3 regions of the Micromonospora sp. C41 genome follow, and region 2 is predicted to be linked to each of the others. Evidence: riboswitches for the same ligand, from Rfam matches in the RefSeq annotation. Region 2 holds a riboswitch; each other region holds the start of a gene.
What was found. A riboswitch is a leader RNA that binds a small molecule or an ion and turns the genes downstream of it on or off. The one in region 2 is predicted to bind cobalamin.
Positions count from the first base shown of each region.

Region 1 (11,153 bases), 400 kb from region 2:
CCTCGGCACGGATCGGGATGACGCCCGGCGCGGCGAAGAAGTCATTGGGCCGGGGCGAGGTGAGCGCCACCGACGGCCCGCCCGGCAGTGGGCTGGGCCGCGGGCTCCCCGAGGCCGGCGGCGGCGACGAGCCGGTCGGGTCGGCGCCGTCCCCGTCGCACGGCTGGCCGCTCAACACCCAGTCGGTCGGCTCGGGGTCGGCACCCTGGTAGTTGCCGCCGAACCGCACCGTCACCGAGGCGCCGGTCGGCAGCGTGGATCCCGCCGGCGGACGGAGCATGGTCATCGGATACATCTCGCCGCTGCCCAGCGTGTATCCGTCCGGCAGCCGGTCGAGGCCCATGGTGATCGTCTGACCGTTCGCCTGCCGGAACCGCAGCCACCAGTCGGTGACGGGAGCGCCCAGGTTGGTGACGGTGAGCTCGGCCCAGAAGCCGCTGGACCACTCCCGGGTGATGGTGTAGTCCACCGTGCACGCCGTCGCGGCGTAGGCCGGCCGCAGCGCCATCGTCATGGCCCCGCCGACGACGACCGCGGCTGCTGTAGCCAGCGCGAAGATCCTGCGTCGCATCATGCCCCCGTAACATCGACATACATCACTTCATGCAGCCTCGGCGCTCCGGGCACGGCCTGTCAAGGGCTGAACCGGGCCCGGGCCGGGCGGAACGGCGCGGCGTTCCGCCCGGCCGGCGGCTCAGCGTCCGCGCAGCTCGGCCGCGGCGGCGACCAGGTGCTGTAGGGACGCCTCGACCTCGGGATAGCCGCGCGTCTTGAGGCCGCAGTCGGGGTTCACCCACAGCCGCTCGGCCGGCACCGCGGCCACGGCCCGGCGCAGCGCGCCGACGACCTCGTCGTGGGACGGCACCCGGGGTGAGTGGATGTCCCAGACGCCGGGCCCCACACCCCGGCGGTATCCGATCGCGGCGAGGTCGTCGAGGACCTCCATCCGGGAGCGGGATGCCTCGATGCTCGTGACGTCGGCGTCGAGGGCGTCGATGGCCGTGATCACCTCCCCGAACTCCGAGTAGCACAGGTGGGTGTGGATCTGGGTGTCGTCGGCGACTCCGCAGGTGGCCAGGCGGAACGCCCCGACTGCCCAGTCCAGGTACGCCTTCTGGTCCGCCCTGCGCAGTGGCAGCGTCTCACGCAGCGCCGGCTCGTCGACCTGGATGACCCGGATACCGGCTGCCTCGAGATCACGGCACTCGTCGCGCAGGGCGAGCGCGACCTGGTCCGCAGTGTCTGCCAGTGGCTGGTCGCTGCGGACGAACGACCAGGCCAGGATCGTGACCGGGCCGGTGAGCATGCCCTTGACCGGCCGGTCGGTCAGCGACTGCGCGTAGGTGGACCAGTTGACGGTCATCGGCGCCCTGCGTGCCACGTCGCCGTAGATGACGGGCGGACGCACGCATCGGGAGCCGTAGGACTGGACCCAGCCGTGTTCGGTGGCGGCGAACCCGTCCAGCTGCTCGCCGAAGTACTGGACCATGTCGTTTCGTTCCGGCTCGCCGTGCACGAGCACGTCCAGGCCCAGCCGCTCCTGGAGCCGGACGACGTGCTCGACCTCGGCGCGCATCCGCTGCGTGTAGGCGGCGTCGTCGAGACGCCCGGCCCGGTGCTCGGCACGCGCGCGGCGCAGCTCGTCGGTCTGCGGGAACGATCCGATGGTCGTGGTCGGGAGGGGCGGCAGGTTCAGCCGGGCCTGCTGTGCCGCCGCACGCTCCGGGTACGCGCCGCGCTGCCGATCCGTGGCGCGCAGCGCGGCGAGCCGACCGCGTACGGTGTCGTCGCGCCAGGCGGCAGGGGTGGGCGGCAGCGGCTCGGGCAGGGACGTGGTGCCGTTGCGCAGCGCGCGGCCGAGCCGGACGACCTCATCGACCTTCTGCCGGGCGAAGGCGAGCCGCTGACGCAGCGCCGGGTCGAGAGCGGTCTCGGCGGACAGGTCCTCCGGCACGTGCAGCAGCGAGCACGAGGTGGACACGGCGACGTGGTCGGCGAGGGCGGTGACGGCGGCACCGGCCGCCACGGCGGCCCGCAGGTCGGTACGCCAGACGTTGCGGCCGTCGACGAGGCCGGCCACGATCGTCTTGCCGCGCAGCGGTCCCGCACCGGCCAGCCGCCGCAGGTTGCCGGGCCCGGCCACCAGATCCACGCCGACCGCTTCGACCGGCGTGTCGAGCAGGGCGGGCAGCGCGTCACCGAGCTCGCCGAAATAGGTGGCGACGAAGATCGCCGGCCGCTGTTCCACCGCGCCGAGCCGGGTGTACGCCTCCCGCAGCGCGTCGATCTCGGCGGCGCTCCGGTCGGCGACGTAGGCGGGTTCGTCCAGCTGCACCCATCGCACGCCCGCCGCGGCGAGGGATCGCAGGATGCCGGCGTACACGTCGACCAGGTCGGTCAGCCGGTCGAACGGTTCGCCGCCCGCCTCGGTGGGCTTGGCCAGCAGCAGGAATGTCGCCGGCCCGACCAGCACCGGCCGGCTGTCGATTCCCAGCTCGCGGGCCTCGCGGTACTCGCGCAGCGCCTTGTCGGGATTCGCCGCGAAGGTGGTGTCGGAGCCGATCTCGGGAACCAGATAGTGGTAGTTGGTGTCGAACCACTTCGTCAGTTCGAGCGCCGGCTCGGCATCGACGCCCCGGGCCATGGCGAAATAGGTGCCGAGGTCGCCGAGGCCGAGACGGGCGAACCGGCGCGGGATCGCGCCGACGGCGACGGCCGTGTCCAGCACGTGGTCGTAGTAGGAGAACGTGTTGGACGGGATCGCGTCCAGGCGCGCGTCGCGCAGCGTCCGCCACACCTTCGCCCGTAGCGCGGCAGAGGTCGCCGCCAACTCCTCGGCGTCGATCCGGCCCGCCCAGTAGGCCTCGACGGCCCTCTTGAGTTGCCGGTTGCCCCCGATACGTGGATAGCCCAGCACGGTGCTCTGACCGAATGCGGTACTCATGGAGATCCCTTCCCTCGAAGCACACGAGGCCGATCGAGGCGGGGAGGGAAGGGGCACAGACGGCGTACCGGCTTCCGCACCGGCCGTCCCGAGCGACCGTCGGCGGCGCACACCGGACGGTGCGCGCGGTGCGGGCAGGTCTTCGGACTCGCGGGCGCGACCGGATCCACCCGGTCACCTACTGGCCGTCGCTTCCCAGACCTCACGGTCCAGTGCTTCGATGACGGCTGTCGTTCCCACTCACCGCTGCGGGGCAGTCCCGGACTCACACCGGGTTCCCTCTTACGACGCCACACCCGTCACGGGCACGGCGAACCAGCACCGTTGTCCATCGTATGGGGCGGTGAGCCGACGTGGTCGGCGCGTCCGTCCTGCGGGACGGCGAGCCGTCGCGGCGGGTGGCGGGAGCGACTCGCGGTCGGCCCCCGCCCCCCGTCGCAGGGCCGGTCAGCCCTTGCGCCACTTCTGGCCGGCCGTGCCCGTGCAATCCCAGAGCTGGAGCCTCGCGCCGTCGTTGCCGTTCCGGTCCTTGATGTCGACGCACTTGTCGGCCTGAAGGTTGACCAGGTCCCCGGCCGAGTTCAGGGTGAACTGCTGGGCGCCGGTGCCGTTGCAGGTGTAGAGCTGCACCACCGCCCCGTTGGCGGTGGACCCGGCGTCGACGTCCATGCACTTGTTGTTCTGGCTCTTCAGCGCCGTGCCGCTGAACGTCCACTTCTGCGCGTTGGTGTTGTTGCAGTTCCACATCTGCAGCGGCGCGCGGTCGACGAAGTTGGAGCTCGGCACGTCGATGCACTTGTTGTTCCAGTTGCTGACCACGGGCACCCCGGTGGTCGGGTTGCCGCCCCCACCTCCGGTGAACGGGCTGAGGATCAGTCCGGCCGAACGGGGGTCGCCGTCGTGCACCAGTGACTCGAATCCGCCGACGTCGTCGAAGGCGAACGCGTACGCCCGGCCGTCGGTCATGTTGGCGTGGATCAGGCGGGCGTACTGGTTGGTGGGGTTGCTGCGGTAGAAGTCGGCGGCGTTCGTGCTGGGCTGGGTGTCGATGGTGCCGAGCGTGCCTCGGTTGAGGGCCGCGCAGAGCGTACGCGAGATCGGGCCGACCACCTGGTCGTTCGGCGCGGGCAGGTCGCCGTCGCATCCCCAGACGCTGGCCGAGGAGGGCCGGTCGAAGGAGGCGACCACCTGGCCGCTGCCGTTTGTGAAGGTCATGGTGTTGCCCGAGGTGCGGCCGTAGTACCGGATGGCCGGCTGGTCGGCGAAGGGCGCCACGGTCAGCGTCTTCGTGGTGTACGCGTTCCACGCGGAGGCGATGTAGGAGTCCAGATAGGTGGTGCTCAGCAGGCCGGCCCCGGCCGCCTTCCCCGGAGCCAGGACGCGCAGCACGGTCCCGTCGGAGCGGGTGTGGACGGTGTTGGCCCAGCCCGGCTGCGCCCGGATGCCGTCGATGACCGCGTTGCGTCCGTTGGCCACCACGTCGCCGGTGCGCTTGGTGACGCCGTTGGCGCCGGTCACCGTGACCGCGTGCGGGATCGCGAACATGTCGACCTGGGAGCTGTTGAGCCACAGCCCGGAGTCGTTGTAGGTGAACTCGCTCCAGTCGAAGAGGATGTCGCGGTTCGCGTCACCGGCCGCCCAGGGCGCGGGCTGCACCAGTCCGTCCGGGGTGAGGAAGAACTTCAGCTTCTGCCCGAGGGCGAAGTAGGCCCGGCCGGAGAAGCCCCGGGGGAACTGGATCGTGGTGCTGCCGCCGTTGCCGGGGCCCGGTATGGAGACGTCCGGCGCGGGCGACGGCGGGATCTGCCCGCCGCTCCACGGCACGAAGGCGCCGCCGGCGGTGACGTAGCCGAGCCGGCCGGAGGACAGCTGGACGCCGATGACGTAGAGGTAGACCGGGTCGGTGCGACCGGTGGTGTTGGTGACGGTGACGGGTAGCAACGCGGGTCCGACCGCGTGGGCGGGCGTGGCGACGACGGTGCCCGCGAGCCCGGCGAGCAGTGCGGACGCGGCGGCGAGCAGCTTTCTTCGAAGACGCATGGCGACACCTCGCTGGAGACAGGGACGGGAGAGCGCTCTCTCAGCAGGGTCTAGTTGTTAATATTGTTTGTCAATAGGCGATCACCGATGGACGCGAGACCGTCACGGGCGGGGCACCCGCCGTGCGACGGTCGGGTCCGGCGGGACGACATGCTTGGCGGTCTCGTTGGCGGCGACGTTGACCAGGGTGACCGCGGCGAGGGCCGCCAGCACCACCGGCGGGAGCGCGGCGAGTCCGAGTGGCGCGGACAGTGGGCTGAAGGGCAGCGCGACGGTGACCGTGATGAGCAACAGTCCGGTGCCGGCGAGCGCGGCGGAGGGGCGGCTGCGCAGAAAACTCCGATTGGAGCGCAGCACCAGCAGCGCGATGATCTCGGTGGCGGTGAACTGGACGAACCAGGCGGCGCGGAAGACGTCGGTCGACACGTGCCACCACCAGCGCAGGGCGCCGAGTACGAGGAGGTCCACGGCGATGCTGATCGAGCCGTACACCAGCATGAACCTGCGGATGGTCCGGACGTCGACGGTACGCGGATGCTGGATCTGCTCGGCATCGGCGTAGTCGGTGGACAGGGTGGTGTAGGGGATGTCGGAGAGGAAGTTGAGCAGCAGGACCTGACGGGGCAGCAGCGGCAGGAAGGGCAGCAGGAGCGCGGCGATGCTCATGCTGACGACGTTGCCGAAGGACGCGCTGGTGTTGACCCGGATGTACTTCAAGGTGTTGGTGAACGTGCGGCGGCCGAGGCGGATGCCGTCGGCGATCACGTCGAGGTTCTTGTCGAGCAGCACGATCGCCGCGGCCTGTTTGGCGACGTCGACAGCGGTGTCGACGGAGATGCCGACGTCGGCGGCGTGCAGCGCGGGAGCATCGTTGATGCCGTCGCCGAGAAACCCGACGACGTCGCCGCGTTGGCGCAGCGCGGTCAGGATGCGTTCCTTCTGCAGCGGGTCCACCTCGGCGAACACGGTGACGTCGGCGATCCGCTCCGGCAACTGGTCGTCGGGGCAGGCGGCGAGGTCGGCGCCGACGAGCGGTTCGCCGGCGAGGTCGACGCTGGCGGCGACGTGCCGGGCGGCGTGCCGGTTGTCGCCGGTGACCAGTCGGACCGTGACGCCCATGTCAGCGAGCCGGCGGATGGCGGCGGCGGCGTCTGCGCGGGGTGGGTCCTGGAAGGCGAGCAGCCCGACCAGCGTCATCTCCCGTTCGTCGGCGACGGCGACGGCGGTGACGCCGGGCATGGCTCGCACGGCGAGGCCCAGCACCCGGTCGCCCTGGTCGCTGAGCGCGGCGAACCGTCGCAGGACCCGCTCGCGTACCTCGTCCAGCGGTACCGTGCCCGCGGCGGTGCGTGCGGTGGCGCAGACGTCGAGCACCGCGCGTAGCGCACCCTTGGTGACCAGGATCGGCTCGTCTCCGTCGCGCACCAGCAGGGACAGGCGCTGGCGGGTGAAGTCGTAGGGCGCCTCGGCGATGCGGGTGCCCGGGTCGGCGGGTGGTTGCCCCCTCATGATCGCCGTGTCGACAGGGTTGGGAAATCCACGCTGGAGGCCGGCGTTGAGCCTCGCGAGCCGGGCCACCTCGGCGTCCGGCTCACCGTCGACCGAGAGGCAGCCGGTGAGGGTGACCGTGCCGGCGGTGAGGGTGCCGGTCTTGTCAGTCAGCAGCACGGTCATGGCGCCGAAGTCCTCGATGACCTCGAGGCGCTTGACGATGACCCGGTGCGCGGCCATCGCACGGGCGCCGGCGGAGAGGCTGACCGCGACGATCGCCGGCAGCATCTGCGGGGTCAGCCCGACGGCGAGGGCGAGCGAGAACAGCAGGGAGTCGATGACCGAGCGGTGCAGCAGCAGGTTGGCGACGAAGATGCCGACCAGCAGCACCACCATGATCCGCACGAGCAGCAGCCCGAAGCGGGTCAGCCCGCGCTGGAAGCCGGTGCTGGCGGGGCGGGAGGCGACCCGGCGGGACACCGCTCCGAAGGTGCTGTCGCGGCCGGTGCGCATCACCACCGCGCGCGCGGTGCCACTGGCCACGTGCGTACCCATCCACAGCGCGTTGCCGCGCGCGGTCAGCTCCGCGTCCGGCGGCGACGGGTCGTCCGACTTGGGTACGGGGAACGACTCGCCGGTAAGCACCGCCTGGTCGACCTGCAGACGTTCCGCCTCAACGATCCGGCAGTCCGCCGGGACGACGTCCCCGGCGCGCAGCACCACGAGGTCGCCGACGACGACCTCCTCCACCGGTACGGACACCTCACGCCCGTCGCGGATCACCTCGGTGTCCACCCGGACCCGGGCCTGCAACGCGTCGACGGCCCGCCCGGCGGCGTGTTCCTGCCAGAAGCCGAGGCCACCGCTGGCCGCGACGATGGCCAGGATGATCGTGCCGTCGATCAGATCCCCGACGGCCATCGACAGCAGGGTCGCGGCAATCAGGATCAGGATGATCGGGCTGGTGAACTGCGACAGCAGGAGCCGCCAGCCCCGCCTGGCGCCCGCGTCGACCCGGTTGGGCCCGTGCTCGCGCAGCAGGGCGGCGGCGCGTTCACCGGTGAGCCCGGCCGTGGAGGCTCCGACGGCGGCCACGGCCTGCGGCAGCGGCCCGGCCCAGAACGCCGCGCGCCCGTCGTCTGCTCGCCCCACTGCGCACTCCGCGGTCGCCGGCCACCCCCACGAGTGACGCTACCGATCCGCCCCACCGCGCGCGGGTGATTGGCCTGCCCGCTCACCGTCGGCCGGTTCGCGCCGTGCCCTCTGCCACGCCCGCAGCGCCACGCCGACGCCGATCAGGGCCAGCAGCGCCCACTCCCCGATGCCCAGTTCCCGTTCCAGATAGCGGTAGGAGGCGGCGCCCAGGTAGCCCAGCAGCGCCACGGCCGCCGCCCACACCAGGCCGCCGGCCAGGTTCGCCCGCAGGAACACCGGCCACCGCATCCCACCGGCGCCGGCGATCATGGGAACCACTGCGCGCAGCACCGCCACCCAGCGTCCGATGAGCACCGCCCACGCCCCGCGGCGGGCGACCAGGCGGCGGGCCCGCGCGATGTCGAGGCGCCGGCGCAGCACTCGCGGGGCGCGGGCGAGCACACCCGCGCCGTACCGGCGGCCGAGGGCGTACCCGGCCTGGTCACCGAGGCAGGCCCCGGCCGCCCCGGCGGCCACCACCGCCCACAGCGGCAGCGCGCCACCGTGGGCCACCAGCCCGCCGATCAGGATCGCTGTCTCACCCGGTACGACCAGCCCGAGCAGCGTCGAGGATTCCAGGGCCGGCAGGACGATCACCAGGGTCAGGACGAGCAGCGGCGGCAGCCCCACGAGCACCGCCATGATCCTGTCCACCCGATGATTGTCGCCCCGGAGAGTGGCCGGTGAGAGAGAAGCGCCTCCCGCGGGCGGACGAACCGTAGGGTTCGGGTCGACGGCAGGGACGGTGCCGGACGAGGGGCGGCCGAGGACCGGTGGGAGCGCGTACGCATCGCCCGTCGCCGGCGTTGCTGGTCAGCCTGACCGTCTCGGCGTGCCTTCTGGCGGCGCTCAGCGCGGCCGTACGCAGCCACCGGGTGCCTCGCTGGGAGCAGGACCTGTTCACCCTGCTCAACCACCTTCCGGCCGGGCTGACCCCGGTCCTGGTCCTGGTCATGCAGCTCGGCTCGTACCCGGCGGTGTTCGTCGCCGCCGCAGCAGCCGTCATCGCACGCCGCATCGGCGCCGCGTGGACTCTCCTGCTGGCCGGGAATCTAGCGTACTGGCTCGCGGCAGCCGTCAAGGCCGCGGTCGCCCGGCAGCGGCCCGCGGCGCTGTTCACCGACGTGGTCCTGCGCGAGACGATCACCGGACGCCTCGGGTACCCGTCGGGACACGTCGCGGTCGCCACCGCCCTGGCGCTCGTCGCCGCGCGGGCCGGCGGCCCCCGGTGGCGCCGCGCCGCCTGGGTGGTGATCGGGCTGGTCGCCGTCGCGCGGATCCACGTCGGAGCGCATCTGCCGATCGATGTGGCCGGCGGTGTCCTCGTCGGCTGGCTCGCGGTGTGTCTGGCCCGACTCGTGGTCGGCGAGGTCGGGCCGCAACGGTCGGTGCCCGCACTGCGGGCGACGCTGCGGCGGCGCGGGATCGAGGTGGCATGGTTGGCGCCGATCCACGGCGACGCCCGTGGCTCGCAGCCGTGGCAGGCGGTCACCACCGGCGGTCGGCGACTGTTCGTCAAGGTGACCGGTGGCGAGCAACGCGACGCGGACTGGGTCTACAAGCTCTACCGGCGGATGCGCTACCGCCACGTGGCCGACGCGCCGCCGTACCTGAGCGCACGGCAGCAGAGCGAACACGAGACCTGTCTGACCCTGCTCGCCGCGCGTGCCGGCGTGCGGATACCGGCCGTCGTCACGACCGCCGCCGCGCCCGGCGGCGACGCCGTGCTGGTGCAGGAGTTCATCGACGCCGCCCCGCTGGACGCCGTCGTCGGGCCGGTCCCGCTTGCCGCCGTACGCGACGCCTGGGACCAGGTGGCGCGTCTGCACCGGGTGGGCATCGCGCACCGGGACCTGCGGGCCGCGAATGTGCTCGTCGGCCGGGACCACGTCTACCTGGTGGACCTGGGCTTCGGCGCCGACGACGCCTCGGCCGAGCAGCGGGCCCGCGACGTCGTCGAGCTGATGGTCGCCCTGGCCGGCCGGGTCGACCCGGCCGGCGTGGTCGATGCGGCGATCGACCGCCTGGGTGTCGCGGCGGTCGCGGACAGCGTGCCGTTCCTGCAACCCGCGGTGCTGTCCCGCGCCGGCCGGACCGCCCTGCGCGCCCGGCCCGGCATGCTCGACAGCCTTCGCCAGGAGATCCTGCGACGCAGCCCGGACCGCGACCGCCCGGCGGCGAAGGTGGTCCGGATCAGCCGCCGCACCGTCCTGGAGCTGCTGGTCCTGGGGTTGGTCGTGCACCTGCTGCTCCCCCAGCTCGGCGAGATCCGCACCGCCCTGGGTCTGATCGTGCACGCCAACCCGGTAGCGGTCGCCGCGACGCTGCTCGGCTCCGCCCTGACCTACCTGCTCAGCGGTCTCGTGCTCCGGTTGGCCACGGCCGGCCGGGTCCCGCTGGGCGAGGCCACCCTGGTGCAGGTGGCCGCGTCGTTCGCCAACCGGCTGGCGCCCGGCAGCCTCGGCGGCGCCGCGCTCAGCCTGCGTTACCTGCACCAGAAGGGACTCGTCGCCGCTGACGCGGGCACCGCCGTGGCCGTCTCCCGCGCCGCCGGCGTGGTGTCCGTCGTACTGCTGCTGCCGGTGCTGCTGCCGTTCGCACGCCAGCCCGCCCGCATCCTCACCCACGACGCGGCCAGGGCACTGCCGCTGCTACTGGGCGCCCTGGCCGTGCTGCTGGTCCTCGCCGGCGTGCTCGCCGTACCCCGGGTCCGGCGGCGTGGACGCGCCGCGGCCGGCCAGGTCGTGACCGCGCTGCGCGAACTGCGCCACCAGCACGGGCTGCGGTGGCTCGTCGTCGCGTCGACGGCGCTCACCCTCACCTATGGCCTCTGTCTCTACGTCGCGCTGATCGCCGCCGGCCCGGTCCCGCTGGCCCACCTGCCCCCGGTGATCCTGGTCTGCCTCGTCGGCGAGGGTGTCTCGTCCGCCGCGCCCACCCCCGGCGGGCTCGGCGCCACCGAAGCCGCGCTCGTCTCCGGTCTGCTGCTCTACGGAGTGCCACTGGACGCCGCCGTCGCGGGCACCCTGATCTACCGTCTCGCGACGTTCTGGCTCCCGGTACCGCCGGGATATCTGGCCTTCCGGCTCCTGACCCGGCGCCGGCTGCTGTGAACGCCGGCGACGGCGGGCGATCGTGGGCGGGGCCGGAGCGGCAGTGGCGATCCGCGCGTCTTCGGCCGTCTCCCGAGCTACGCCCGGCCGGGTCAGCCGGCCAGCGCCCGGCGACAGCGGGCGAGTTCCGCGCGCAGATCCCGGCGCAGGGCCCGGTCCAGGCCGGGCTGGGCGAGCGCATGGGCGAAGTCGCGGGCCGCCTCGTCCCACCGGCCCAGCCGGGTCAGGGCCGTGCCCCGGTTGTAGCGCGGCACGGGGGCCTCCGACAGCGCCACCGCCCGGTTCAGGTCGGCGAGCGCGGCGGCCACGTCGCCGCGCTCGAACCGGGCGGCGGCCCGGTTCGTCCACGCCTCCACCAGCCCGGGGTCCCC
Region 1 covers NZ_JAGPXP010000001.1:209,562-220,714, reverse strand. Annotated here, with positions in the region: gene KBX43_RS00305 (Ig-like domain-containing protein) at 1-571, opposite strand, end outside; gene metE (5-methyltetrahydropteroyltriglutamate--homocysteine S-methyltransferase) at 695-2,944, opposite strand; cobalamin riboswitch at 3,060-3,279, opposite strand; gene KBX43_RS00295 (beta-1,3-glucanase family protein) at 3,392-4,984, opposite strand; gene mgtA (magnesium-translocating P-type ATPase) at 5,087-7,627, opposite strand; gene KBX43_RS00285 (DedA family protein) at 7,667-8,323, opposite strand; gene KBX43_RS00280 (lysylphosphatidylglycerol synthase domain-containing protein) at 8,443-10,782, shown strand; gene KBX43_RS32010 (tetratricopeptide repeat protein) at 10,875-11,153, opposite strand, start outside.
Region 1: another riboswitch for cobalamin. It lies ahead of metE (5-methyltetrahydropteroyltriglutamate--homocysteine S-methyltransferase); the one in region 2 lies ahead of KBX43_RS01830 (ribonucleoside-diphosphate reductase subunit alpha).

Region 2 (11,153 bases):
GTCGACCTCGCGGGTGGGTCGGGCGGGTGACACGCCGGGCGGGAGCCGTCGGCGTGCCTCGACGTGCAACTCCCCCGTCCGGTCGGCGGTCCGCTTCTGCGAGGACGGAACCGCACCGTGACCGATGCCATCACCCTCACCGGCCGACCACCGTCGGCGTCGCACCTGACCCTGTCGCAGATCATGGACCAGCACCACACCAACCTGATGGGCACGGTGCACGGCGGCCGGATCCTCAACCTGATCGACTCGGTCGCCGGGGTGGTCGCCGCCCGCCACTCCGACGGACCGGCCGTCACCGCCGCCATCGACGAGACAGCCTTCCTGCGCGCTGTCCGCGTCGGTGACGTGGTGCACGTGGACGCCCGGATCACCTGGGCCGGCCGCAGCTCGATGGAGGTGGCCGTGAAGGTCAGCGCGGACCGCTGGGACCGCGCAGTGCCGCCGGTGGACGTGGCAACCGCGCACCTGGTGATGGTGGCCGTGGACGACGAGGGCCAGCCCCGGCCGGTGCCGCCGCTGCTGCCCGGCACCGACGGTGACCGGCGGCGCTACCGGGAGGCGCAGATCCGGCGCGAACACCGGCTGGCGCTGCGCCGGGCGCTGCTCGACGGCGCCGAGGAGGGCTGAGGCGTGCTCGGACTGTCGGCGGCCACGCTCGCGGGATACCTGGCCGCGATCGTGGTGCTCATGCTCACCCCCGGGCCGGACATGATGTTCGTGCTCGCCAACGCCACCCGGTACGGCGCGCGGGCCGGGGCGGTGGCGGCGCTCGGGGTCGCGGCCGGAGAGGCGGTGCACGTCGCCGCCGTGGTGGCCGGACTCGCCACCGTGATCGCCGCGTCCCCGGTGCTGTTCACCGCGATCCGGTGGGCCGGTGCGGCGTACCTGATCGTGCTGGGCCTGCGGGCGCTGCGCGGCACGGGCCGGCCCGGCGTCGCGGCGGACGGGGCGGACGGCGGCGGCGCCGGGCGGGCGTTCCGGCGCGGGCTGCTCACGAACCTGCTCAACCCGAAGATGATCCTGTTCAGCGTGGCGTTCCTGCCGCAGTTCGTCCGGCCCGACGCGGGCCCGGTGGCGGCACAGCTGGTGCTGCTCGGCGCGCTGTTCGTCGCGGTGCAGCTCACCGTGGACCTGGCTCTCGGCGTGGGCGCCGGGCGGTTCGCCCGCCGCTGGGGCGACAGCCGCTGGTCGCGGCGGGTCGACCGGCTCTGCGCTGTCGCCTTCGTCGCGCTCGGTGTCCGGCTGGCCGCCGGCTGACGCTTGCTCGACTCCAGCTCGCCGAGATGGCGGCATCAGGAGGGCTCCGACCCCGCCACCTCGGCGAGCTGGTGAGGATCACGCTCCGGCGCCCGGGGCGGGGCGGCGGGCCGCTCGCGGTCCAGGTGCAGGCGCAGCAGCACCCAGCCCAGCGACACACCGCCGATGAACACGTACGCGGGCTGCGTGCCGAACGTGTCCCAGCAGGTGTGCAGCGTGACGGCGGCGGCGAAGGTGAGCAGGAACGCCGCCAGTCTCCGGCCACCGGGCGCGGCGGCGAACGTGAACAACGCGGCGGCGGTCAGCCCGGTCCAGGCCAGGTGCGCGGCGGGCGCGGTGAGACCGCGAACCAGCAGCGTCCGCTCGACGGCGCCGAGGTTGCCCTCCGACCCGACGAACGCGGCGAACGCGTACCCCATGGTCTCCAGCGCGGCGAACCCGGCGCCGGAGGCCACGCCGATCACCAGGCCCTGCGCCGGTGACCGGTGCCGCCGCCACAGCAGCAGGATGCCGGCCGGCACGATCAGCTTCGCGGTCTCCTCGGCCAGGCCGACGAGCGCCATCGGCAGGACGCCGAGGCGGTGCAGCGTGCCGTACTCCAGCCAGCCGGCGGCGACCACGCCGACCACGCCGCCGAGAAGCGCGGCGACGCCGACGACGGAGCCGGGGACCGGGCGGCGGGCCGGCCGCCCCTGGGCGAAGGCCAGGAACGTGGCGGGCGCGACGCACGCGCCGAGCACGATCAGCGCCGGCACGAACGTGACGGTGCCGGTGCCGGACAGTGTCTCCAGCACCAGCAGGTGAAGCCCGACGCCGACGAGCAGGACCGCCACCCACGCCCAGCGGCGTCCGGTATTCCCCATACGCCGAGTATCGCGCCCGGCGGCGAGCGCCGGCATCGGGGGTAGGCACTGTGGACAGTGAGATCCATGCGACACGCCCGACACGACATCTGGTGTTGCCCAACCGCCCCCACCGCCATATATGGTGGTGCCGCAGCTGGTTCGGCCGAGCCCTCCGGGGCGGGGCCGAGGCAAGAGGGAACCCGGTGGAAATCCGGGACTGCCCCGCAGCGGTGAGTGGGAACGACAGCCGTCAACAGCACTGGGCCACCGGCCTGGGAAGCGACGGCCGGTAGGCGACCGGCGACCCCGGTCGGGCCCGCGAGTCCGAAGACCTGCCAGCGCGCCGTGCGCCTCCGCGTACGGCGGCCGGAGGTCGCGCGGGACGACCGACGCCAGCAGCCGGGCCGGCCGCGCCGTGCCCGTTGGCGTCTCCCGCCGTCTCCAGACGGTGACAGCGAGGAGAGGTCATGACTGTCGTGCAGGAAAGCCCGCCGGCCACCGGCGGCGGGTCCGAGGCCCGCCGGCCGGCGATGCGGGTACGCAAACGGGACGGCGACACCGAGCCGGTGGACGTCGGCAAGATCGTCCGGGCGGTCGAACGCTGGGTCGCCGACCTGGACGAGGTGGACCCGCTGCGGGTGGCCACCAAGACGATCAGCGGGCTCTACGACGGGGCGACCACCGCCGAGCTGGACCGGCTGTCGATCCAGACCGCGGCGGAGCTGATCGGCGAGGAGCCGCAGTACTCGAAGCTGGCGGCAAGGCTGCTGGCCGCGTACGTGGACAAGGAGGTCCGCGGTCAGGGCGTGGCGAGCTTCAGCCAGTCGATCGCGTACGCGCACGGGCTGGGGCTGATCGGCGACGAGACGGCCGCATTCGTCGCCCGGCACGCCCGCAAGCTCGACGACGCCGTGGACCCGGACGGCGACAGGCGGTTCGAGTACTTCGGACTGCGTACCGTGGCCGACCGCTACCTGCTGCGGCACCCGCAGTCGCGGCTGGTGGTGGAGACGCCGCAGTACTGGCTGCTACGGGTGGCCTGCGGGCTGTCCCGCACCCCGGGCGAGGCGGTCGGCTTCTACCGGCTGATGTCCAGCCTGGCCTATCTGCCCAGCTCCCCCACGCTGTTCAACTCCGGCACCCGGCACACCCAGATGTCGTCGTGCTTCCTGGTCGACTCGCCGCGCGACGAGCTGGACTCGATCTACGAGCGCTACCACCAGGTGGCGAAGCTGTCGAAGTTCTCCGGCGGCATCGGCATCGCCTGGTCGCGGGTGCGCGGCCGGGGCGCGCTGATCCGGGGCACGAACGGCCGGTCCAACGGCATCGTGCCGTTCCTCAAGACGCTCGACGCCGGGGTGGCCGCGGTCAACCAGGGTGGCCGGCGCAAGGGCGCGGCCTGCGTCTACCTGGAGCCGTGGCACCCGGACGTGGAGGAGTTCCTGGAGCTGCGGGACAACACCGGCGAGGAGTCCCGGCGTACGCACAACCTCAACCTGGCCAACTGGATCCCGGACGAGTTCATGCGCCGGGTCGAGGCCGACGGCGAGTGGTCGCTCGTCGATCCGTCGGACGCCCCGGAGCTGCCCGACCTGTACGGGGAGGCGTTCGACGCCGCGTACCGGGCGGCGGAGAAGAACGCGGTCCGCACGGTACGGGCCCGGGACCTGTACGGGCGGATGATGCGCACGCTCGCGCAGACCGGCAACGGCTGGATGACGTTCAAGGACGCCGCGAACCGGCTGTCCAACCAGACCGGTGAGCCGGGCAACGTGATCCACCTGTCCAACCTGTGCACCGAGATCCTGGAGGTGAACGACGACGCCGAGACGGCGGTGTGCAACCTCGGCTCGGTGAACCTCGGTGCCCACGTCACCGCCGACGGGGTGGACTGGGAGCGGCTGCGCGCCACGGTCCGCACCGCTGTGGTGTTCCTCGACCGGGTGATCGACATCAACTACTACCCGGCCGAGCAGGCGGCTGCGTCGAACCCGCGCTGGCGGCCGGTCGGGCTCGGCCTGATGGGGTTGCAGGACGCGTTCTTCACGCTGCGCCTGCCGTTCGACTCCCCCGAGGCGAAGGAGCTGTCCACCCGCGTGCAGGAGGAGATTTTGCTGACCGCGCTGGAGACCTCCGCCGGGCTGGCCGAGCGGTTCGGGCCGCATCCGGCGTACCCGCAGACCCGGGCCGCGAAGGGTGACCTGCACCCGGACCTGTGGGGCGCGGAGCCGGCGCAGGCCGGACGGTGGGCGGCGCTGCGTGAGCGGATCGCCGCAGGCGGGCTGCGCAACTCGCTGCTGGTGGCGATCGCACCGACCGCCACCATCGCCTCCATCGCCGGCTGCTACGAGTGCGTCGAGCCGCAGGTGTCCAACCTGTTCAAGCGCGAGACGATGTCCGGGGAGTTCCTCCAGGTCAACACGTACCTGGTGCGGGAGCTGAAGGCGCGCGGGCTGTGGACGCCGCAGGTCCGCGACCGGATCAAGCGGGCCGAGGGCTCGGTGCAGGACATCACCGAGCTGCCCGCGCCGGTGCGGGAGCTGTTCCGCACCGCCTGGGAGCTGCCGCAGCGGGCGCTGATCGACCTGGCCGCCGCGCGGGCGCCGTTCGTCGACCAGTCCCAGTCGCTGAACCTGTTCCTGAGCGCGCCGACCATCGGCAAGCTGTCCTCGATGTACCTGTACGCCTGGAAGGCCGGGCTGAAGACCACCTACTACCTGCGTTCCCGTCCCGCCACCCGCATCCAGCAGGCCACCGTCGCCCCGGTGCCCGCCCCGGTGCCCGGCGTGGTCTCCGCCGTGAGCGACGACGAGGCGCTGGCCTGTTCCCTGGAGAACCCCGAGAGCTGCGAGGCATGCCAGTGACCACCACCGCACCGACCCGGCACATGCTGCTCGACCCCGGCATGGACCTGACCCTGCGGCCGATGCGCTACCCGCGCTTCTTCGACCGGTTCAAGGACGCGATCAGGAACACCTGGACGGTCGAGGAGGTGGACCTGCACTCGGACCTCGCCGACCTGGCGAAGCTGTCCCCCGCCGAACGGCACCTGGTGTCGCGGCTGGTGGCGTTCTTCGCCACCGGCGACACGATCGTCGCCAACAACCTGGTGCTCAACCTCTACCAGCACGTCAACTCGCCCGAGGGCCGGCTCTACCTGTCCCGGCAGCTGTTCGAGGAGGCGGTGCACGTCCAGTTCTACCTGAACCTGCTCGACACGTACGTGCCGGACGAGAAGGAACGGTTCGCCGCGTTCGCCGCGGTGGAGAACATCCCGTCGATCGCCCGCAAGGCCGAGTTCTGCTTCCGGTGGATCGACTCGATCTTCGAGCTGCGGGAACTGCGGACCCGCGACGACCGGCGGGCGTTCCTGCTCAACCTGATCTGCTTCGCCGCGTGCATCGAGGGCCTGTTCTTCTACGGCGCGTTCGCCTACGTCTACTTCCTGCGGTCCCGGGGCCTGCTCAACGGGCTGGCCTCCGGCACCAACTGGGTGTTCCGGGACGAGTCCATGCACATGGCGTTCGCGTTCGACGTGGTGGAGACCGTACGCGCCGAGGAACCGGACCTGTTCGACGCCGAGATGGAGAAGCAGGTGAAGGAGATGCTGGCCGAGGCGGTGGAGTGCGAGGTGAGCTTCGCCGCGGACCTGCTGGGCCAGGGCGTGCCGGGGATGTCGCTGGCCGACATGCGCGAGTACCTCCAGCACGTGGCCGACCGGCGCCTGGCAGTGCTCGGCATCGCCCCGATGTACGGCAGCGCCAACCCGTTCGCGTTCATGGAGTTGCAGGACGTGCAGGAGCTGTCGAACTTCTTCGAGCGGCGGGTGTCGGCGTACCAGGTCGGGGTGACCGGCAGCGTCACGTTCGACGACGACTTCTGACCGCCGCCCCCGCCCCGGCCGTCACGGCCGGGGCGGGGCCGGGCTCTCGCCGGGCAGCGCCGCCGCCCGGACCCGCCCGATCAACGCCACCACGGCGAGCGCCAGCACGGCCACCACCACGAACGCGGTACGCAGGTCCAGCGCGCCGGCGAGCAGGCCGATCACCGGCGCCGCGAGCAGCGCGCCCGGCCACTGGCCCATCGCCACCACGGAGACGCCCTCGCCGGACGTGAGGCCCGGCTGCTCACCGGCGAAGCCGAGCACCGTCGGGGTCACGCACGCCAGGCCGAACCCGAGCAGTCCGAACCCGGCCATCACCGCCGCCGGATGGGGGTACGCCACCGGCAGCGCCACGCCGGCTGTCGCGACCAGCGCGGACAGCCGGACGAAGCGGATCCGCCCGACCCGGCCGGCCAGCCGGTCGCCGAACAGCCGGGCGACGGTCGCGGCCAGCGAGAGACAGGTGTACGTGGCCGCGGCGAGCACCGCCGTGGCGCCGGCCACCTCGGTCGCGTACAGCGCGCTCCACTGGGCGCCGGCCATCTCGATGAACGAGGCGAGGAAGGCGATCACCGCGAGCAGCAGCAGTTGCGGGGTGAACCGGTCACGCAGCCGGCGCCGCGCCTCGCCGTCCTTGGTCTCCTGGCGGGGCGTGTCGGGCAGCCAGCGGTGCGTGCCGATCAGCAGCGCGCCCAGCAGGACACTGGTGACGGCCATCTGCGCCGACGGCGACATCCCGATCGCCGCGGCCCCGGTGCCGCAGAGGCCGCCGACCAGCATGCCGATGCTGAAGCCCGCGTGGAACGTGGACAGGATGGGCCGCCCGTACCGCTTCTGCACCTCGACCGACTGGGCGTTCATCGGCGTGGCCAGCAGGTTCGCCGCGAAGCCCCAGACCGCGAGGCCGCCGACCAGCGCCACCACAGTGGTGGACGCGGCCAGCAGCGGCGCGTTGAGCAGGATCAGCGCGGCCCCGGCCAGCGCCAGCCGGCGGGTGTTGATCCGGCTGATCAGCACCGCCACCACGACCAGGGAGACCAGCTCCCCCGCGTTCGTGGCGATGTTCGCCAGGCCCCAGCCGGTGTTGCCGACCCCTACCGCGTCCCGCACCTCCGGCACGCGGGCCGACCACCCGCCGATGGCCAGGCCCATGATGACGAAGAGCAGCGCCACCGACCAGCGGGCCCGTACGGCCGAGCGGGGCACCGGCGGCGCGGGCTGCTCCGTCGTGTGCTGGTTCGTCGAGGTGTCCGTCATGGTCGTCGTACCTCTCTGGGATCGGTCCGTCGGAACTCCTACCCGATCGCGTGGTCGAGGAAGCACGCACCGTCAGGAAGGCGTACCCGTTCCGGTGTGGTGCCGGGGTCGGTGACGAGCGCCGAGACCACCGCGACGTAGTCGTCGATCAGCCCGCGTACCAGGTCGTCGCCGAAGACACCCCGGTTGCGGATCACCACGCCGCCGGCCCGGTCGTCGTCCACCACGACGATCGGTGAACCCCGCTTGACCCAGACGGGCAGACATTCGGGCGGCACGTCCGCGGCGACCACGGGCGGCGGCGTGCCGGGCGCGGCCCGGGCGGTGATGTCGACCGGCTCCACCCGCAGGTCCGGGCAGTGCAGCACCGGCGACGCCGACGCGGCGGACTGGAACCAGGCGTCGAACAGGTGGTTGTCCGGCCAGGGGCGGATCGCCGCGAAGCCGGGACGGACCGCCCGGGCCAGCCGGTGGTACGCGGTGGCGTGCGCGACGGCCCCGGCCAGCGAGGCGTGCGCGGCGCCGACCACAGCGCTCATCGGCGCGTCCGGCGCGACGTCGACCGGCAGGTAGACGTTGTTGGTGAACTGCCCGACGAGCTGCCGGGACAGCGGGCTCTCCCGGCCCAGCGTGGTGGTGCCCAGCACCACCCGGGACCGGCCGGCCCGCCGCGACAGCAGCACCAGGTACGCGGCGAGCAGCAGCACGTACGGGCTGGTGCGGGCCCGCCGTGCGGCCGGGCGCAGCCGCGCGGTGATCTCGGGCGGGAACGCGAAGCGGGTGGCCACCTCGGCGCTGAGCGCGACGTCCGGCGCCGGCGGCGCCGCCGGGAACAGCTGGTACGGCTCCACCGGCCGCAGCCGGTCCCGCCAGTACGCGGCCCGGGCGGCGGCGTCGACACCGTTGCCGGACTGCTCCGCCTCCTGGAGCGCGGCGAGCGCGGCCGGGTCCACGCCCAGCGGCGGCTGCGGGTCGGCCGCGCCGAGCCGGGCCGTGTACGCGTGGCACAGGTCCTCCACCACGACGCGGCACGACCAGCCGTCGGAGACCATGTGGAAGAAGCAGAGCGCGAGCACGTGCTCGGTCGCGGAGAGCCGGACCAGCGCGGCCCGCCACAGCGGCGCCCGGCCGGGGTCGAACGCGTCGTTGCGGTGCGCGTACGCGATCTGCTCGACGCGGGCCTGCTGCTCGGCCGGCGGCAGTCCGGACAGGTCGACGTACTCCAGCGGCGACTCCACGTGCGGCAGGATCCGCACCTCGGGCTGCACGCCGATGCGGTCGAACCGCATCCGCAGCGCGTCGTGCCGGTCCACCACATCCTGCATCGCCTGCCGCAGCACGTCGACCCGCAGCGTGCCGCGCAACCGGCGGAACTCCACCACCACGAGCCGTGAGGCGCCGGGACGGGCCGGGTCGAGCGCGGTCATGAACTCCCACATCATCTGCTGGCCGGGGGCCAGCGGGTACGTCGTCGGCACTGCCACTCCCCCCGTCAGGCCGCCAGCACCGGCGCGACCGGCCGGTGGTCCGTCTCGTCCGGCTGGTAGTCCGCCTCGTCCGGCGCGCGGAAGCCGGTGAAGAGCAGGTCGGGACGGCCGAGCCGCAGCGAGGTGACGAACGCGGCCCCGTCGAAGAGCGTCTCGATCGCCGCGCAGGCCGCCGACTCGGCCACCGCGCGTGGTCCCCGGTCGCCGCCGAGCCGGCCGGGCGTCTTCGCGGCGATCACGGCGGCCGCGACGGCCGGCACCGCGAGCAGGCTGCGTCCCCCGCTGCGCCGGGCGGTCAGCAGCCCGGCCAGCGCGGTCACGGCGAGCGTGCTGGCGGTGTTGAGCACGAACCGGCGCCGGTGCGGGTGGGCCAGGCAGAGCCACTGCTCGGAGCGCCCGTACGTGGTGAACCGGTAGGCGACCGCGCGGAAGGTGTCGGCGACGCCGGTGTCGTGGGTGACCACGCCGTCCGGGTCGGTGAGCAGCACGTAGCCGGCGTCGGTGAGGAGCAGCCCGAGGTGCAGGTCCTCCCCGCCCAGCGGCATCGGGGAGTCCTCCGGGAACCCGCCGACCGCCTCGAAGACGGCGCGCTTGACGGCCATGTTCGCGCCGGCGCCCCAGGACACGCGCTCGTAGTGCAGCGGCCGGGTCAGGTCGCCGAGCAGCAGGTAGGAGCGGCGCATCACGCGGAAGAACGCGCTGTCGCCGGGCTCGACGATCACCGGGCCGGTGACGCCGGCGACCTCCTCGCCGGAGGCGCGCAGCCGGACCGCGTACCGGGTGATCAGGTCGGCCGGCACCCGGCAGTCGGAGTCGGTGAACAGCACCAGGTCGTGGCGGGCGTGCCGGACGCCCAGGTTCCGTTTGGCCCCGACGTGCCGGGGCCCGCGCACGTAGCGGGCGCCGTACTCGGCGCAGGCCGCCCGGTGGGCGGCGGCCGCGGCGGGCGCCGAGTCGTCGACGACCACCACCTCCACCGGCTCGGGGCAGTTCGGGGCGGCGTCGCGCAGACTGCGGAGCTGGCGGCGCATCTCCGCCACCCGGTCCTTGACCGGGATGACCACGGAGACGCCGCGCGTGACGGCGCGGGGTTCGGTCGGTTCGCCCACGGGCGATGCGGATCGGCTCATGCCCCGAGGTTCGACCACCGGGGTACAGCGCCGATACACAGCGCCGGCCGTTGCGGCCATCGCACATGTACCGCTGATGTATCGATGGCCATCAAGGTCGAAGGCATGACGACCTCCATCCCCATCGACCGGCGGCTCGCCGTGGACGGCGGCCGGCCGGTCCGCCCGCCGGACCGCCCATGGCCACGCTGGCCGACCCCCGCGCCGGATGCCGCCGCCAACCTGTCCGCGGTGCTGACCGGCGGCCGGTGGGCGATCAGCAGCCCGTCCGTCGGCGACACCGTCCTGTTCGAGCGACGTTTCGCCGCCGATTTCGCCCGCTACGTCGGCACCCGCCACTGCGTGCCGGTCGACCACGGGTCCAGTGCCCTGGTGGTGGCCCTGGAGTCACTCGGCCTCGGCTACGGCGAGACGGTGCTCGTACCGGCGCTGACCTGGACCGCCTCCGCGACCGCCGCGCTGCGCGCCGGCCTGGTCCCAGTGCTCGTCGACGTCGACCGGGACACCGGCTGCGTCGGGCCGGACGACCTCGACCTGTCCGTGGACCCGCGGGCCGTGGTCGCCGTGCACTGGGCCTCCAACATGGCCGACGTGCCGGCGCTCGACGCGGTCACCCGGCCGCGCGGCATCTCCGTCGTGGAGGACTGCGCGCAGGCCCACGGCGCCACCTGGCAGGGCCGCCAGGCCGGCTCGCTCGGCCGGCTCGGCTGCTTCAGCTTCCAGCACGGCAAGGTCCTCACCTGCGGTGAGGGCGGGGCCGTGGTCACCGACGACGACACGCTCGCGCCGGTGCTCGAGGAGCTGCGGGCCGATTCGCGCCGCTACCGGGGCGACCGGACGCCGGCCGGCGAACTGGACCTGGAGGAGAGCGCCGGTGTGCAGGGCGCCAACTTCTGCCTGAGCGAGTTCTCCGCCGCCGTGGCCTGCGCGCAACTGGCCGTCCTGGACGGCCAGCACGACGTGCGCAACCACAACTACCGGCTGCTCGGCGACCTGCTGGACGGTGTCGACGGCGTACGGCTGCTGCAACCGGCGCCCGGGCAGACCCGCATCTCGATCTACGAGGGCACGATCGTCTTCGACGAGCTGCCGGCCGGCCTGGACAACGCCGCCGTGGCCGCCGCGCTCACCGCCGAGCTGGGCCGGCGGTTCTACTGCACCGACGAGCCGCTGCACCGCAGCCGGCTGCTGCAGCCGTGGACGAAGCCGCTGCTCGCGCCGCTGGCCGAACGCTTCGCGGCGATCCACCGGGAGCGCACGTACCCCAACACCGAGTGGCTCGCCGCACACA
Region 2 covers NZ_JAGPXP010000001.1:610,835-621,987, reverse strand. Annotated here, with positions in the region: gene KBX43_RS01845 (acyl-CoA thioesterase) at 118-630, shown strand; gene KBX43_RS01840 (LysE family translocator) at 634-1,260, shown strand; gene KBX43_RS01835 (PrsW family glutamic-type intramembrane protease) at 1,296-2,123, opposite strand; cobalamin riboswitch at 2,244-2,460, shown strand; gene KBX43_RS01830 (ribonucleoside-diphosphate reductase subunit alpha) at 2,573-4,969, shown strand; gene KBX43_RS01825 (ribonucleotide-diphosphate reductase subunit beta) at 4,960-5,988, shown strand; gene KBX43_RS01820 (MFS transporter) at 6,010-7,245, opposite strand; gene KBX43_RS01815 (condensation domain-containing protein) at 7,284-8,723, opposite strand; gene KBX43_RS01810 (glycosyltransferase) at 8,738-9,862, opposite strand; gene KBX43_RS01805 (DegT/DnrJ/EryC1/StrS family aminotransferase) at 9,968-11,153, shown strand, end outside.

Region 3 (7,260 bases), 390 kb from region 2:
GGCTACCTCGGCGACGGCGTCTCCGAGGCGTACGCGGGCGCGACCGCCAAGCTCGCCCTCGCCGTGCAGGTGCGCGGCGGCGACCCGGCCGACGTCGGCGGGGTGGACCTGATCGCCCGGCTGCGTTCGCTGCAGACGCCGGCCGGCCGGTTCAGCGACCGGTCCGCGTACGGCGACTACAGCAACGCGTTCAGCCAGTCCTTCGCGCTGCTGGCGCTGGACCGTACCGCGGCCGGGGCGCCACCGGCGGCGGCCGCCTGGCTGGCCGGCACCCGATGCCCGGACGGCGGCTACCCGCTGCTGCCCGCCCAACCGGTCTGCACGTCCGACGTGGACGCCACCGCGCTCGTGACGCAGGCGCTGCGCGCCGCGGACCGTCCGGCCGACGCCGCCGCCGGGCTGCGCTGGCTGGTGTCCGTTCAGCGTGCCGACGGCGGCTTCGCCAACGCGGCCGGCACACCGAACGCCAACAGCACCGGCCTCGCCGCGCAGGCCCTGCGCGACGGTCACCGGCTGCCGGCCTGGGCGCGGTCCCGGGCGTTCCTCGCCGGACTCCAGGTCGGCTGCGCCGGGGCGCCCGCCGACCGGGGCGCTGTCGACTTCGACGGTGGCGGCTTCGACCCGGCCACCGCGCCCCGGGCCACCGCCCAGGCCGTCCTCGGTCTCACCGGGGTCGGGTACGCCCGTCTGTCCGCCGCCGGCGCCGACCCCGGCGCACCGGTGCTCGCCTGCCCGTGAACCGCCTCGCCGCTCACCCGATCACAGGAGGACCCGTGTTCCGTCACCGTCCCACCGCCCGCACCTGGATGGCCGGCCTGCTGGCCGCCGTCGTGGCCGGCGTCGCGCTGACCGCAGTCGAACCCGCGCCCCGGTCGGCGCACGCCGCCGCCTGCGTCGGCACCTCGGGAGTCACTGTGGTCGTCGACTTCGCCGCGCTCGGCGGCGGCGTACAGGTCGCCTGTGCGCCGGGCGATCCGGCCACCGGCCTGGCCGCGCTTCAGGCCGCCGGCTTCACCGTCACCGGCACCGCCCGCTGGGGCCTGGCCTTCGTCTGCCGGATCAACGGCAAGCCCACCGCCGCGACCGAGCCGTGCGTCAACACCCCGCCGGCCACCGCGTACTGGTCGTACTGGCACGCGTCCAGCGGTGGCTCCTGGTCCTACAGCACGTCGGGGGCGACCGGCTACAACCCCGCGCCGGGCAGCGTCGAGGGCTGGTCCTTCGGCGCCGGCGCCCCGCCGAGCATCGCCGCTCCCTGAACCGCGGCTGCGAACGGTGTGACCAGCGGCGCACCGGGTACCGGCAGCTGCTCTGGCGTCGTCGCGCGCCCGGGCGGTACGGTGTCGGCACCCGGTGCGCCGGGCACAACTGCATACGTCCCGTGTGGGGGGAAGCCGGTTCGAAGCCGGCGCTGACCCGCAACCGTGAGCGAGAGTCCCTTTCGCGAGCCGGAATGCCCCGCCCGGGACGAGCGGCTTCCACTGTCGAGGTCTACAGGGTGAAGTCCGGGCCGCCGAGGTCCGACCACCCCGCCCACCGCAGCACGCGGAGCGGGGTGTCCGTCTCTCGGGGTGCTTTCCGGAGGTTTCACCGACCGCTCTGCGAAAGGCACCCCTGATGCCCCTGTCCCGGCGTCTCACCACCGGTCTCGGTACAGCCACGGTGACGGCTCTCGCCGCGATCACCGGCACCCCGCCGGCCGTTGTCGCGGCACCCGCCCCGGCCCACATCACCGCCGCCCGCGACGCCGCGTCCTGGCTGGCCGGCGAGTTCACCGACGGGGCGCTGCCCGGCCCGTTCGCCCCCGAGGACTGGGGGCTGACCATCGACGGCCTGGTCGCGCTGTCCGCCACCGGCGTCGACGCACCGACCCGGCAGGCGGCGACCGCGCAGGTCGCGACACACGTACGGTCCTACAACAGCTACGACGACTGGGGCATCGAGGGCTTCACCGACGGCGGGGCCACCGCCAAACTGCTCTACGCCGCGGCCGCCGCCGACGCGGACCCCACCGACTTCGGCGGCTACGACCTGCGGGCGGAAACCCTGTCGCTGATCGCCACGGCCGACGCCGGGCACCAGCGGGGACGGATCACCAGCCGTACCACCGCCGACAGCGGCCCGGACGCCAGCAACACCTTCGACCAGTCCTTCGCCGTGCTCGGCCTGGCCCGCAGCGGCGACCTGCCACAGGATCCGGTGGACTTCCTGATCCGGCAGCAGTGCGCGGCGGGCGGCTTCCGGCTCTACCCGGACGCCGCCGACGGGCCGTCGCCGTCCTGCGACGACCAGCCCGGCGCCACCCTCGACGTCGACTCGACCGCGATGGCCGTGCAGGCGTTGCTGGCCGCCGCCGAGGACGGCGCCACGGGCGCCGGCGACGCCGCCCGCAAGGGCGCCGACTGGCTGGTCACCCAGCAGCACGCCGACGGTTCCTTCGGCGGCTCGGGACCCACCACCGGCGCGAACTCCAACAGCACCGGCCTGGCCGGGCAGGCCCTCGCCGCCGCCGGCCGCGACGACGAGGCCGCCCGGGCGGCGACGGCCCTGGCCGCGCTGCAGCTCACCGCGGGCAACGGTGGCGCGGCCTCCGCCGACGCCGGCGCGATCGCCTACAACACCGACGGATTCACGGCTGCCGCGGCGGCCGGGATCACCGACACCGACCGGGACCAGTGGCGCCGGGCCACCGCGCAGGCCCTGCTCGGGCTGGCCCAGGTCCCGCTGGGCCGGATCGGCCTCGACCCGCCGCCCACGTCGACTCCCACCCCGACCGGCACGGCCTCGCCCACCGCGCCGTCCACGCCCTCCGCGTCTCCCACGCTCACCACTTCGCCTCCACCGACCGGCACCGCCGGCCCGACGCCGAGCGTGACCCGCCCTCCGGCGACACCCGCGCCCACGACCGCGGCGCCGGCCACCGTCGCGCCGCCGATCACGACCCCGGCCGCGTCCGGGCCGGGCGGGCTGCCGACGACCGGCGTGGCGATCGGTAGCTACCTGCTGATCGCGCTGCTGCTGATCGGTGGCGGAGTGACACTGCTCGTGCTCGGCCGACGGCGGGCGGGATGAGCCTCCGCGCCGCCCGTGGCGCGCTGGCCGTCGCCCTGGTCACCGCCTGCACCACGATCGGACCGGGCAGTCCTGCGGTGGCCGCCGGGTCGGCCGGCTACTGCCCGGACGCCTCCGGGGTCACAGTCGTGGTGGACTTCAACGAGCTCGGCGGCGGGACGGTGGTGCGGTGCGCGCCGGGCACCCAGGCCACCGGCCTCGCGGCGCTCAAGAACGCGGGCTTCCCGATCACCGGAACCCTGCGCTGGGGCGAGGGGTTCATCTGCCGGATCGACGGCAAGCCGTCGGCCGCGACGGAGAAGTGCGTCGACACCCCGCCTGCGAGCGCCTACTGGTCGTACTGGCACGCCCCGAACGGCGGCAGCTGGACGTACAGCGACAAGGGCGTGCTCAACCGCAAGCCGGCGGCCGGCAGCTTCGAGGGCTGGTCGTTCTCCCTCAACCGCAACGCCGACGACGCGCCCCGTCCCGGCGTCGCGCCGAAACGCCCCGCCCCGCCACCGCCACCGCCACCACCGCCGCCGCCGCCCACGGGCGGTGAGCCGGCGGCGCCACCACCGGCGGGAGGAACCGTCGCACCGCCGCCGGTCGCCGGTGGCCGGCCCGGCGAGCCCACCCGGCCGGGCGGCACCTCCGGCCCGCCGGTCTCCGTCGGCCCGCCGACCTCCGCCGGCACGTCACCGACGGCCGGTACGCCGACCCTGACGGCGACGCCGGGCGCCGCCACCGGCACGGCACCGCAGGGCTCCTCCGACGAGCCGGTGGTGACGGATGTCGCCGCGTCCCGTGACGACGACGGCCTGCCACTGGGCACGATCGCCGGGGTGCTTCTGCTCGCCCTGCTCGCCACCGGCGCGCTGGTCGCGGCCCGACGACGCCGTGCCGCCGACCCGGATGACTGACGTCACGGTCACCGGGTCGCGGCCGGCCGACGCCCGTCGTCTGCCGGGCCGGTGGCCGGTGTGGTGGCTGCCCCGGGGGCTGCACCCGGGCGCATGGTGGCTGTGGGCGCTCGGCCTGGCCACCGCGGCCAGCCACACCACGAATCCGCTGCCGCTGGCCCTGCTCGTCGCCGTCGCCGGTCTGGTGGTGGTGCGCCGCCGGGGCGACGCGCCGTGGGCGTTGGCGTTCCGCATGTACGTCTGGCTCGGCGCGGTGATCGTCACGATGCGGGTGGTGTTCCGGATCGTGTTCGGCGGCGGCCAGGGCGACCACATCCTGGTCCGGCTGCCGGAGATCCCGCTGCCCGCGTGGGCGGCGGGCATCCGCCTGTTCGGACCGGTCGCCGCCGAGCAGATCCTCGGTGGCTTCTACGACGGGCTGCGGCTGGCGACGATGCTGATCTGCCTCGGTGCGGCGAACGCCCTGGCCAACCCGAAGCGGCTGCTCAAGGCCGTACCCGGAGCGCTGTACGCGATCGGCACCGCCGTCGTGGTCGCGTTGTCGGTCGCCCCGCAGCTGGTGGAGAGCGTGCTACGGGTCCGCCGGGCCCGGCGGCTGCGCGGCGCGTCCGCCCGCGGGATGAGGGCGCTGCGCGGGATCGCCCTGCCGGTGCTGGCCGACGCGTTGGACCGGTCCCTGGCCCTCGCGGCCGCGATGGACTCCCGTGGTTACGGCCGCACCGCGGCGGTGCCCGCCGGGCAGCGAACCGTCACCGGGGCGCTCGTCCTCGGCGGGCTGGTCGGCGTCTGCGCCGGCACCTACGGGCTGCTCGACACCGCCGCACCCGGCTACCTGGGGCTGCCGATGCTCCTGGCCGGACTGACCGCCGCCGTGACCGGCATGCTGCTGGCCGGTCGCCGGGTCCGCCGCAGCCGGTACCGACCGGACCGCTGGCGTCCGGCCGAGCTGCTCGTGGCCGGCTGCGGGGTGGCCGCCGCGGCACTGACCATGCTCGCCGGCTCGGTGGACCCGGAACTGCTCTACCCGCCGGTCAGCCCGCTCACCTGGCCCCAGCTGACCCCGCTGATGCTTCTCGCCGTCGGCGTCGCGGCGGCACCCGCCTGGCTGGCGCCGCCACCACCGCCGACAGTATGTGCCGGACGCCCGCCGTCGGTGGACCGGCCCATCCCCGTCACGGACGTGCCGGCAGACGGAGTGCGCGCCGCGAGGGCATCGACACCGGGAGACCGCCCATGATCACTTTCGACCGGGTCACCGTCCACTATGCCGAGGGCGGCCCGCCACCGTTGCGGGATGTGACGTTTCGCGTCGAGGAAGGTGAACTCTGCCTGGTCGCGGGCCGTACCGGTGCCGGAAAGTCGACGCTGCTGCGGGCGATCAACGGTCTCGTCCCACACTTCACCGGCGGCACCCTGCACGGCGCCGTCACCGTCGACGGCAGGGACACCCGCACGCATCCGCCGCGCGATCTCGCCGACGTCGTCGGCGTGGTCGGCCAGGACCCGTTGGCCGGCTTCGTCACCGACACCGTCGAGGAGGAACTGGCGTACGGGATGGAGCAGCTCGCCCTGCCACCCGCGGTGATGCGCAAGCGGGTGGAGGAGACGCTGGACCTGCTCGGCATCGCCGACCTGCGCGACCGGCCCCTGCGGACGCTGTCCGGCGGTCAGCAACAGCGGGTCGCCATCGGCGCGGTGCTCACGGCGCACCCCCGGGTGCTGGTGCTCGACGAACCCACCTCCGCGCTGGACCCCACCGCCGCGGAGGACGTGCTCGCCACCGTCACCCGGCTGGTGCACGACCTCGGAGTGACAGTGGTGCTGGCCGAGCACCGGCTGGAGCGCGTCCTGCAGTACGCCGACCGGCTGCTGTACCTGCCCGGCGACGGCCATGTCCACGACGGGACGCCGGCGACCGGGCTGGCCCACATCGACATCGCGCCACCCCTGATCGAGCTGGGTCGCCTCGCCGGCTGGACACCGCTGCCGTTGTCGGTCCGTGACGCCCGCCGACGGGCGTCCGACCTCCGGCACCGGCTCGCCGGCGTGGCGCCGCCGCCGGTCCCGGCGGGCGCGGACACCGGTCCCACGCTGACCGCGCGGAAGATCGTCGTACGGTATCCGGGCACCGTCGCGGTGGCCGGCGTCGACCTCGATCTGCGCGCCGGCCGGGTCGTCGCGTTGATGGGCCGCAACGGATCCGGCAAGTCCAGCCTGCTCTGGGCGGTGCAGGGCAGCGGCCCACGCCACGGCGGCACCGTCGCCGTGACCGGGCCGAAGGGCACCGTCGACCCGAAGGCCCTGCCGGCCGGTCAGGCCCGCCGGCACGTCGGCCTCGTCCCGCAGGACTCCGGTGACCTGCTCTACCTGGAGACAGTCGACGCGGAGTGCGCCCAGGCCGACCGGGAGACCGGCGTGCCGGCCGGCACCTGCCGGGCGCTGGTGGACCAGCTCGTCCCCGGACTGCCCGGTGACCGGCACCCCCGGGACCTGTCCGAGGGACAGCGGCTCGCCCTCGCACTCGCCGTGCAGCTCACCGCCGCTCCGCCGGTGGTCCTGCTCGACGAGCCGACCCGCGGCCTGGACTACCATGCCAAGCGGCAGTTCACCGCCGCCGCCCGGATGCTGGCCGGCAGCGGCCGAGCCGTGGTGGTCGCCACCCACGACGTCGAACTCGTCGCCACCCTCGCCGACCGGGTGATCGTGATGGCCGAAGGGGAGATCGTCTCCGACGGCACCACCGCAGAGGTCATGCTCGCCTCGCCGGCGTTCGCGCCGCAGGTGGCCAAGGTCCTCGCCCCCGCCCCCTGGCTGACAGTGGAACAGGTCGCCGCCGCGCTCGACGAGACCAGGGCACCGGCATGAGCGTGCTGCGGGTCGCCCCGCGTACCGCTGTGGTGCTGACCCTCGCCTCGGCCGCCGCGCTGGCCACCTTCACCTGGCCGTTCTTCGTCCCCGCACACCCGGAGAGCACCGCCCGCACCGGCGAGGCGCCGCTGGTCTTCATCGTCATGCTGCCGGTACTCGTGGCGCTCGTCCTCGCCGAACTCACCTCCGGCGGCATCGACAGCAAAGCCCTGGCGATGCTCGGCGTACTCGCCGCCGTCAACGCCGCCCTGCGCCCCCTGGGTGCGGGGACCGCGGGCATCGAGACCGTGTTCTTCCTGCTCGTCCTGGCCGGCCGGGTCTTCGGACCCGGGTTCGGGTTCCTGCTCGGTGCCACGTCGCTGTTCGCCTCCGCCCTGCTCACCGCAGGCGTCGGGCCGTGGCTGCCGTTCCAGATGCT
Region 3 covers NZ_JAGPXP010000001.1:223,892-231,151, forward strand. Annotated here, with positions in the region: gene KBX43_RS00315 (peptidase) at 1-738, shown strand, start outside; gene KBX43_RS00320 (hypothetical protein) at 807-1,259, shown strand; cobalamin riboswitch at 1,344-1,481, shown strand; gene KBX43_RS00325 (terpene cyclase/mutase family protein) at 1,618-3,072, shown strand; gene KBX43_RS00330 (hypothetical protein) at 3,069-3,974, shown strand; gene KBX43_RS00335 (CbiQ family ECF transporter T component) at 3,967-5,211, shown strand; gene KBX43_RS00340 (ABC transporter ATP-binding protein) at 5,208-6,839, shown strand; gene KBX43_RS00345 (ECF transporter S component) at 6,836-7,260, shown strand, end outside.
Region 3: another riboswitch for cobalamin. It lies ahead of KBX43_RS00325 (terpene cyclase/mutase family protein); the one in region 2 lies ahead of KBX43_RS01830 (ribonucleoside-diphosphate reductase subunit alpha).